One region of the Nocardia sp. NPDC058633 genome, then DNA from elsewhere that is predicted to be linked to it. Evidence: riboswitches for the same ligand, from Rfam matches in the RefSeq annotation. Region 1 holds a riboswitch; the other holds the start of a gene.
The links. Region 1 has a riboswitch for glycine ahead of gcvP (aminomethyl-transferring glycine dehydrogenase). Riboswitches for the same ligand answer to the same signal wherever they lie in the genome.

Region 1 (5,294 bases):
ATCCGGCCGGAACGAACACCGTCGGGATACCGGCGGTTCTCGGTGTCCGACTACGACCGGCTGCGCTTCGTATTGACCGCGCAACGCGATCAGTACTTGCCGTTGAAGGTGATCAAGGAGCAGTTGGAAGCGATCGACAGTGGTGCGGCGACGTTGGGCGTGCGCGAAGCGCGCGCCCGCGCGCACTCCCACCACGGGTCCGCGGAAGCCGCACACGGTCTGTCCGGCTCCGCGGACGCCGACGCCGGGCCGGGCAGGGCCGGGCCACGCCGTCTCGGCATCGTTCCCGGGGAGATCACGTCCGAGGAACTGCGTGTCGACGTCGGTGTGCGGCTCACCAGGGCAGATCTGCTGGCCAAGGCCGATATCGATGATCGTTTCCTCGACGATCTGCTGCGCGCGGGGCTCATCGTCCCCGGCGTCGGGGGGTTCTTCGAGGCCGACGCGGTGACGCTCGCGCACGCGGCGAAAGCGATGGCCGAATTCGGCCTGGAAGCCCGGCATCTGCGCGCCTTCAAACTGGCCGCCGATCGCGAGGCCGCACTGATCGCGCAGATCGCCGCGCCCATCGCGAAGAGTCGCGATGCCGACGCGCGCGCACGCGCGGAGGAGACCGTCCGCGAACTCGCGGCACTGTCGTTGAACCTGCACGCCGCACTGGTGAAAGCCGCGGTGCGCACGGCCCTCGGCGGCTGACACACCCATCGGGGTGATCAGGTATCACCCCGGCTACACACCGATTTCGGCTCGAACGTCGCCGTTGCGCGCCCCAGAATTCGCCTAGACTCAGTGATACGGCGAGCTGTGCAGCTGTCGTGCCGGCCGGCGGCCGAGTATGGGAGGCAGGACGAACTCATGAGCGAGCGTAGCGAGCGATCGGTGATCACAGCCGAGTACTCGGTCATGGCGGAGCCGAGCGCCGGCGAGGTGCAGGCATGAGCGAGATGCGCGTGATCGGCATCCGTGTCGAGCAACCACAGAACCAGCCCGTGCTGTTGCTGCGGGAGGCATCGGGGGAGCGGTATCTGCCGATCTGGATCGGGCAGGCCGAGGCCACCGCGATCGTGCTCGAGCAGGAGGGGGTCACCCCGATCCGTCCGCTCACTCACGATCTGATCAAGATTCTGATCACCGACCTTGGGCACACGCTCAAGGAAGTGCGGATCGTGGACCTGCAGGAGGGCACCTTCTACGCCGACCTGGTCTTCGACGGCGACCTGCGGGTCTCGGCGCGGCCTTCGGACTCGGTGGCGATCGCCCTGCGCGTGGGGTGCCCGATCTACGCCGAGGAACCGGTGCTCGCCGAGGCGGGACTGGTGATGCCCGACGAACGCGAAGACGAGGTGGAGAAGTTCAAGGAGTTCCTGGAGTCGGTCTCACCCGACGACTTCAAGGCAACCGACAGTTGAGATCGAGGCTTCCAGGCCGAGAACCCGGCGGCGCCAGCCGCCAAAAGGCTCAGCCTTAAGTAGAGGTCCAGGGAATCGCGGCGTTTGGTGCTTGGTGTGACAACACCGCAGGTCCGACAATGGCAGGAGTAACCTCGAAAGTCGGGCAACATCCGTCGTGACTCCGACCCGAGAACGTCGGCAGAAGGAGCGATCAGTGGAAGAACAAACGCAGGATGTCGTACAGCCTGGCTTGTTCCCGGACGACTCGGTTCCGGACGATCTGGTCGGCTACCGGGTGCCGAGCGCGTGTCAGGTCGCAGGGATCACTTATCGGCAGCTCGACTACTGGGCCCGCACCGGGCTGGTCGTGCCGTCGATCCGTGGTGCGGCCGGGTCGGGCAGCCAGCGGCTCTACTCGTTCAAGGACATCCTTGTCCTCAAGATCGTGAAGCGGCTGCTGGACGCGGGCATCTCTTTACAGAACATCCGGATCGCCGTCGATCACCTGCGCAGTCGTGGCGTGGGCGACCTGGCCGGGATCACGTTGTTCTCCGACGGCACCTCGGTCTACGAGTGCACCTCGCCCGAGGAAGTCGTCGATTTACTGCAGGGTGGCCAGGGCGTTTTCGGCATCGCCGTCGGTGGCGCGATGCGGGAACTGACCGGCGCGATCGCCGATTTCCCGGCAGAACGGGCCACCGCGATCACCGACCGCCCCGAGGACGAACTGTCCTTCCGCCGCAAGGTGAGGGAGAACCGAAAAACCGGTTAGTGACGAGAGCTACACCCCCGGCGTGCCCCTGGTGGCGCGACCGGGGGTTTGCTGCATCTAGACTCGGTAGCGCGTCGCCGCCGTGCGGGAGAGTCCTTGGTTCGTATGAATCCGGGCGCCGAAGGAGCAGCACCTCCCCGTCAATCTCTCAGGCAACAGGGACCGCACGGTGATTCGACGCCTCTGGAAAGCGGTGGCATCCGGCTGCCCGCCCACGGGGAAAGGAGCACGGTCTCTCGAAGATCGTGTTTCCGAATCTCTCAGGCGCACAGACAGAGGGGGAGGGCTGGTACCCGTCGACCACGAGGTCGACCCGCCCGACCTGGAGCTGCCGTGACCCGTTCGTTCGCCGACCGCCACATCGGACCCGATTCCGACGAACTCGCCCGGATCCTCGCGACCATCGGCGTGGAGTCCGTCGACGCACTCGCGACCACGGCGCTGCCCGCCACGATCCTCGACGAGTCCGGCCTCGGCGCCCTGCCCGCGCCCGCCTCCGAGCACGAGGTGCTCGAGGAACTGGCCGCGCTGGCGCAAGCGAACACCGTCGCCACCTCGATGATCGGCCTGGGTTACTACGACACCCTCACCCCGCCGGTGCTGGTGCGCAACCTGCTCGAGAACCCCGCCTGGTACACCGCCTACACCCCGTACCAGCCCGAGATCAGCCAGGGCCGCCTCGAGGCGCTGCTCAACTTCCAGACCATGGTGTCGGACCTGACCGGCATGGACGTCGCGAATGCCTCCATGCTCGACGAGGCCACCGCCGCGGCCGAGGCGATGACGCTGCTGCGCCGCGCGGGCAAATCCAAGTCGAACCGGCTGCTCCTCGACACCGACCTGTTCCCGCAGACCAAAACCATCATCGGCACCAGGGCCGAGCCGCTCGGCATCGAGATCGTCGAGGCCGACCTGTCGACCGGGGAGCTGCCCGAGGGTGAGTTCTTCGGCGTGATCGTGCAGACCCCGGGCGCGTCGGGCCGCATCGTCGACTGGACCCCGTTGTTCGCCGCCGCCCACGAGCGTGGCGCGCTGGTCGCCGCCGGCGCCGATCTGCTCGCGTTGACGCTGATCACCCCGCCCGGTGAGCAAGGCGCCGATGTGTGCTTCGGCACCACCCAGCGCTTCGGTGTGCCGATGGGCTTCGGTGGCCCGCACGCCGGCTACCTCGCCGTGCGCACGGCGTTCGCTCGTCAGCTGCCCGGTCGCCTGGTCGGTGTCTCCGTCGATGCCGACGGCACGCCCGCCTACCGCCTGGCGCTGCAGACTCGTGAGCAGCACATCCGCCGCGAGAAGGCCACCTCCAACATCTGCACCGCCCAGGTGCTGCTGGCCATCGTCGCCGCCATGTACGCGAGCTACCACGGTGCCAACGGTCTTCGTGCCATCGCGCGCCGGGTGCACGAGCACGCTGCGGCTGTCGCGACCGGTCTCGGTGGGGCAGTGGTGCACGGCGCCTTCTTCGACACGGTGCTCGCCCAGGTGCCCGGCGGTGCGGAAGCCGTTGTCGCCAAGGCGAAGTCGAAGGGCATCAACCTGCGCCTGGTCGACGCCGATCATGTCGCGATCGCGTGTGACGAGGCCACCACCGACGCGCACGTCGCCGCCGTCGTCGAATCCTTCGGCACCGCGTCGACGCCCGACGCGGGCGCGGGCACCGAGCTCGTCGTGATCGAGACGCGCACCTCGGAGTACCTCACCCACCCGGCTTTCACCCGCCACCACACCGAGACCGCCATGCTGCGCTACCTGCGCGCGCTCTCGGACAAGGACATCGCCCTCGACCGCAGCATGATTCCGCTCGGTTCCTGCACGATGAAGCTCAACGCGACCGCGGAGATGGAGCCCATCACCTGGCCCGGTTTCGCCCGCCTGCACCCCTTCGCGCCGACGGAGGACTCCCCGGGCATCCGCGCACTGGTCGCCGACCTCGAGCGGTGGCTGGCCGAGATCACCGGCTACGACGCGGTGAGCCTGCAGCCCAACGCGGGTAGCCAGGGCGAGTACGCGGGCCTGCTCGCGATCCGTCGCTACCACCTCGATCGCGGCGACGACCACCGCGACACCTGCCTCATCCCCTCCAGCGCGCACGGCACCAACGCGGCCTCGGCGGCGATGGTGGGCATGCGCGTGGAGGTGGTGAAATGCCGCGCGAACGGCGACGTCGACCTCGACGACCTGCGCGCCAAGATCGCCGACCACGCCGAGCGGCTGGCCTGCATCATGATCACCTACCCGTCCACCCACGGCGTCTATGAACACGAGGTCGCCGAGTTGTGCGCGCTCGTGCACGATGCGGGCGGCCAGGTGTACGTCGACGGGGCGAACCTCAATGCCCTGGTCGGCCTCGCCCGTCCGGGCCGATTCGGTGGCGATGTGAGCCACCTGAACCTGCACAAGACCTTTTGCATCCCGCACGGCGGTGGCGGTCCGGGAGTGGGCCCGGTCGCGGTGGGTGCGCACCTGGCGCAGTACCTGCCCGGTAATCCCCTCGAAGCCGGTTCGCACGCGGTGTCGGCGGCCAATTACGGCTCCGCGTCGATCCTGCCGATCACCTGGGCCTACATCCGGATGATGGGCGCCGAGGGCCTGCGGGCGGCGACCCTGACCGCGATCGCGTCGGCCAACTACATCGCCCGCCGCCTCGATGCCTACTTCCCGGTGCTCTACACCGGCGAGAACGGCATGGTCGCCCACGAGTGCATCCTCGATCTGCGCGAGATCACCAAACAGACCGGCGTCACTGTCGACGACGTGGCAAAACGACTGGCCGACTACGGTTTCCACGCGCCGACCATGAGCTTCCCGGTGGCGGGCACCCTGATGGTGGAGCCCACCGAGAGCGAAAACCTCGAAGAGATCGACGAGTTCATCGCCGCCATGATCGCCATCCGTGGCGAGATCGACCAGGTCGCCGCCGGGGTGTGGCCGGTGACCGACAACCCGCTGCGCGGCGCACCCCACACCGCGGCCAGTCTGGTCGCGGAGTGGGACCACCCCTACAGCCGTGAGACCGCGGTGTACCCGCGTGGGATCGGCCATACCCGCCCGAAGGTGTGGCCGTCGGTGCGGCGCATCGACGGTGCGTTCGGCGACCGCAATCTGGTGTGCTCGTGCCCGCCGCTGGATGC
Region 2 (5,294 bases), on a different contig from region 1:
TACAGTATGCGTATTATTTGCCGAGGCGCTGCCCGATGTCAAGCAGTCCTGCGATACGGAGAGGTGGTCAGCGACCATGGCCGAACGACGAAACCGCGCTTACGCACCGCGAATGGCGCCGGAGCAGCGGCGCGAACAGCTGCTCGACGCCGTCTTGCGTGTCATCGTCGACCACGGTGTCCACAAGGTGTCCATCGACACCGTGGCGCGGGCGGCCGACGTCAGCCGCCCGGTCATCTACGGCCTGTTCACCGATTCCGACCAACTGCTGCGCGCCTCACTCGACCGAGAGGAGACCGCGGCACTGGCACAGATGGCGCGGGCAGTGCCTGTCGCCGGCACAGGTGATCCGGCCGCGGCGATATCGGAAAGCCTCGAACACTTCCTCACCGCTGTACTGGCCGCGCCCGACCGCTGGCGAGCCGTCTTCCTCATCGCCGACGCCAGCACCCCCGCCTTCCGCGACCGATTCGACCGCGGAAGGCAGGCCTTCATCGCCGCACTCACCACGTTCGTCCGGGAATCCTGCCCACCGGACCGACTGCCCACCCTCGATGTCGAACTCACCGCCCGCACCCTGTACGCGCTGTTCCGGGAAGCAGGTCGCCTCGTGCTCGCCGACCCAGAAGCCTTCCCACCACAGCGCATTCGCGACTACGCCGACACCCTCGTCCCAGCCCTGCCTGCCTTTCGCGCGGATTCGGCAGCACGAACGTAATTCGCTGCGGGACAAGGCTGTACGGCAGCCCGCTCATCGGCCGTGTGGGCTACGGGAGACAAACCGGCGGCGCGTGTGTACTGTTTGGCCAACCACAACTGAAGACGCCGTTGACGCGCAGCGGGAGAACCTCCTTTTCGGAGGCGCCGTAGGAGCAAGCCCTCCCCAGGAATCTCTCAGGCCCCAGTACCGCAGCGCAGAGGCAACTCTGGAGAAAGAATCGGCCGCACGGTCGGTACTTACCGAAGGTGAAGAGCGCGCCGCGCACGCGGTACGCCCAAACTCTCAGGTTTCAGGACAGAGCGGGGAGGTCCCCTTTGTCGATGTCCGGCGCGTGCCGGACTCTACGAAACCGGAGTCTCCTCATGTCCGCGCAGTCCCCTCTCACGCTGTCTGGCGTGCCTTTCACCAGCGATTTTCCGTCACGCCATATCGGTCCAGACGCTGCGGCCACCCAGCGCATGCTCAGCGCGCTCGGGTACGACACGCTCGATCAGCTCATCGACGCCGCGGTCCCCGACCGGATTCGCAGTTCACAGCCCCTGGATCTGCCCGTGGCGCGGAGCGAGCAGCAGGTGCTCGCCGACCTTCGGGCTCTCTCGGAGCGCAACGAGACCCGCGTGCAGATGATCGGCCTCGGCTACTCCGACACCATCACCCCCGCGGTCCTGCGCCGCAACATGCTCGAATCGCCTGCCTGGTACACGGCGTACACCCCCTATCAGCCGGAGATCTCCCAGGGCCGGCTGGAGGCGCTGCTGACGTTTCAGACCGTCATCGAGGACCTGACCGCCCTGCCCTTGGCCGGCGCATCGCTGCTGGACGAGGCCACCGCGGTGATGGAGGCGGTCCTGCTGATGCGGCGCGCGAACAAGACGAAAGCCCGCACCAACCGGGTCGTCGTCGACTCCGACTGCCTGCCGCAGACGCTGGCCGTCGTCCTGGGTCGAGCGAAGGCGGTGGGCATCGACGTCGTGGTCACCGACTTCTCCGACGGACTCCCCGACGATGACCTGTTCGGTGTCGTGTTCCAGGCTCCCGGCGCGAGCGGGGCGGTGCGCGAGCTGGCCCCACTCATCGCGGCCGCCAAGGAGCGCGGTGCGCTCACGACGGTCGCGGCCGACCTGCTGTCGTTGACGCTGCTGACCCCGCCCGGGGAGCAGGGGGCCGACATCGCGGTGGGGTCCGCCCAGCGTTTCGGTGTGCCGCTCTTCTTCGGTGGGCCGCACGCCGGCTACATGGCGGTGCGCAGCGGACTCGAGCGGATGCTTCCCGGTCGGCTCGTCGGGGTGTCTGTCGACATCGACGGCAAGCCCGCCTACCGACTCGCGCTGCAGACCCGCGAACAGCACATCCGGCGCGACAAGGCGACCAGCAACATCTGCACGGCGCAGGCACTGCTCGCCAACGTCGCCGCGATGTACGCCGCCTATCACGGCCCGGAAGGTTTGCGCGCCATAGCGACTCGGGTGCACGGACACGCGACCGCGATCGCGGGCGGTCTGCGCGCGGCCGGGCACTCGGTAGTCCACGACAGCTTCTTCGACACCGTGCTGGTACGCGTTGCGGCCGGGGCGCGCGAGATCGTGGATCGCGCCGACCGCGACGGCATCAACCTGAGGCAGGTCGACGCGGACCACGTCGCGATCGCCTGCGACGAGTGCACCACCGACGAGATCGTGGGCCGTGTCCTGTCCGCGTTCGACGCCGGAGTCCAGGCAAGCACGGTCTCGGGATTGCCGCGGTCTCTGCTGCGAACGTCGGACTATTTGCGGCACAACGTGTTCCACGAGCACCGCTCCGAGACAGCGATGCTGCGCTTCCTGCGGTCGCTGTCGGACAAGGACCTCGCTCTCGACCGCACCATGATCCCGCTGGGATCGTGCACGATGAAGCTCAACTCGGCGGTCGAGATGGAGCCGATCAGCTGGCCCGGGTTCGCGTCGATCCACCCGTTCGCCCCGGTCGAGCAGACCGGCGGCTACCTGCAGCTCGTCGACGAGCTCGAGCGGTGGCTGAGCGAGATCACCGGCTACGACCGAGTCTCGCTGCAGCCCAACGCCGGATCCCAGGGCGAGCTCGCCGGTCTGCTGGCCATCAAGGGCTACCACGACAGCCTCGGGCAACTCGGCCGCGACATCTGTCTCATCCCGCAATCCGCGCACGGCACCAACGCGGCGTCCGCGGTGCTGGCAGGCATGCGGGTGGTGGTGGTCGCGACGGCGGACAACGGCAACATCGACCTCGACGATCTACGCGCCAAGATCGCCGCCCATCGGGGCGCGCTCGCCGCGATCATGCTCACCTACCCCTCCACGCACGGGGTGTACGAGAACGACGTGCGGACGGTGTGCGATCTCGTGCACGAGGCAGGCGGCCAGGTGTACGTCGACGGCGCCAACCTCAACGCTCTCGTCGGACTGGCCCAGCCAGGGAAGTTCGGGGGCGACGTGTCACACCTGAACCTGCACAAGACCTTCTGCATCCCGCACGGCGGCGGCGGTCCGGGTGTGGGTCCGGTCGCGGTGCGCGAACACCTGGCGCCATACCTGCCAGGTAACCCGCTCGGCGGCGACCAGCTCGGCGCCCCGGTGTCGGCTGCGAACTACGGGTCCGCCGGAATCCTGCCGATCACCTGGGCCTACATCGCACTGATGGGCCCGCAGGGATTGACGGAGGCCACCAGGGCTGCGGTGCTCGCGGCCAACTACGTCGCGAAGGCGCTCGACGCGCACTTCCCCGTCCTGTACACCGGGCCCGCCGGTTTGGTGGCGCACGAGTGCATCCTCGACCTGCGCCCGATCACGACGGCGACCGGCGTGACCGCCGAGGACGTGGCAAAGCGATTGATCGACTACGGTTTTCACGCACCCACCCTGTCTTTCCCCGTCAACGGCACGCTGATGGTGGAGCCGACCGAATCCGAGGATCTGGCCGAGCTCGACCGCTTCGTCGAGGCGATGATCTCGATCCGCCGCGAGATCGATCTGGTCGGCGCGGGCGTCTGGCCGCTCGAGCGCAGCCCGCTCCGTCAGGCCCCGCACACCGCGGAACAGGTCACCGCGGACGACTGGGATCTGCCCTACCCGCGACACCTCGCCGCCTACCCCGTCGCGTCGCTGCGCGGTGCCAAGTACTGGCCTCCGGTGCGCCGCATCGACGGCGTCCACGGCGACCGTAACCTCGTCTGCTCGTGCCCCGCCCCCGAGGCCTTCGACAACACCACCGACAACAACACTCCAGCCATCGCCGAGACGCCCGCGGAGGCCTTCGCATGACCATCACCACGACGCCCGCATCCCCTCTGCTCGGCGAACACCGCACGCTCGGCGCACAGTTCACCGACTTCGCCGGCTACCAGATGCCACTGAAATACGACAGCGAACTCGCCGAACACCACGCGGTCCGCACAACCGCCGGACTGTTCGACCTCTCGCACATGGGTGAGATCGAGGTGAGCGGACCCGAGTCGGGCGCGATGCTGGATTACGCCCTGGTCGGCGAACTCTCGAAGATCGGTGTGGGCCGGGCCAAGTACTCGCTGCTCTGCAACACCGATGGCGGAGTCGTCGACGACCTCGTCGTCTACCGGCTCGCCGACGAGCACTTCCTCGTAGTCGCCAACGCCGCGAACACCGCGGCGGTGTCCCGTGAACTGGCGGCACGCGTCGAGGGATTCTCCGCCACAGTTCACGACCGATCCTCGGAAACCGCGCTGATCGCGATCCAGGGACCCGCCGCCCAGGACATCGTGCAGTCCCTCGCTCCCCTTCAGCAGGAGAAGGTGGCGGAGTTGAGGTATTACGCGGTCACACCCGCGGCGGTCGCCGGCATCGACGTTCTCCTCGCCCGCACCGGATATACCGGAGAGGACGGCTTCGAGCTGTATGTGCCCAACGACCAGTCCGTGCGGTTGTGGCGCGCCCTGCTCGACGCCACTGTGGCCCGAGGCGGTGTCCCCGCGGGCCTCGCCTGCCGCGACACGCTGCGGCTCGAGGCCGGAATGGCGCTGTACGGCCACGAACTGACCCTGGCCACGAACCCGTACGAGGCCGGGCTCGGCAGGGTGGTCCGGCTGAACAAGGATTTCGTCGGCCGCGACGCGCTGCAGACATTGTCGGATCGAGCCCCGCAGCGGGTGCTCGTCGGCATCGCCGGCACCGGCCGCCGGGCCGCTCGCGCCGATTACACGCTGTTCGACGCGGCCGGGGACTCGCCGATCGGCATCGTCACGTCGGGCGCGCTGTCGCCGACGCTCGGGCATCCGGTCGCACTGGCATTCGTGGACGTGGCCTTCCGCGAACCCGGCACCGAACTGACGGTCGATATCCGTGGCAAGAAGGAACCGTTCGTGGTCACCCCTTCGCCGTTCTACCGCCGCTCCTGAACATCCCCGCTCACGCCAGCCTTGGAAGAGGTACCACCATGTCTTCAGCGACTTTCCCCGACGACCGCAGCTACACCGACGACCACGAGTGGGTCTCGATCGCGCCGGGCGCCACGCTGCCCGACGAGCCCGTCCGCGTCGGCATCACCTCACTCGCCGTCGACTCGCTCGGCGAGCTCGTTTTCATCG

Region 2: it holds a riboswitch for glycine, as region 1 does, so the genes downstream of both, gcvP (aminomethyl-transferring glycine dehydrogenase) here and gcvP (aminomethyl-transferring glycine dehydrogenase) in region 1, are expected to answer to the same signal.

What each region holds. Positions count from the first base shown of each region.
Region 1 covers NZ_JBHXRA010000008.1:26,388-31,681, reverse strand. The annotation lists gene ACFWUR_RS11925 (MerR family transcriptional regulator) at 1-696, shown strand, start outside; gene ACFWUR_RS11920 (bifunctional nuclease family protein) at 936-1,409, shown strand; gene ACFWUR_RS11915 (MerR family transcriptional regulator) at 1,606-2,163, shown strand; glycine riboswitch at 2,239-2,338, shown strand; gene gcvP (aminomethyl-transferring glycine dehydrogenase) at 2,497-5,294, shown strand, end outside.
Region 2 covers NZ_JBHXRA010000018.1:87,293-92,586, reverse strand. The annotation lists gene ACFWUR_RS23345 (TetR/AcrR family transcriptional regulator) at 77-718, shown strand; glycine riboswitch at 830-920, shown strand; gene gcvP (aminomethyl-transferring glycine dehydrogenase) at 1,084-3,996, shown strand; gene gcvT (glycine cleavage system aminomethyltransferase GcvT) at 3,993-5,105, shown strand; gene gcvH (glycine cleavage system protein GcvH) at 5,144-5,294, shown strand, end outside.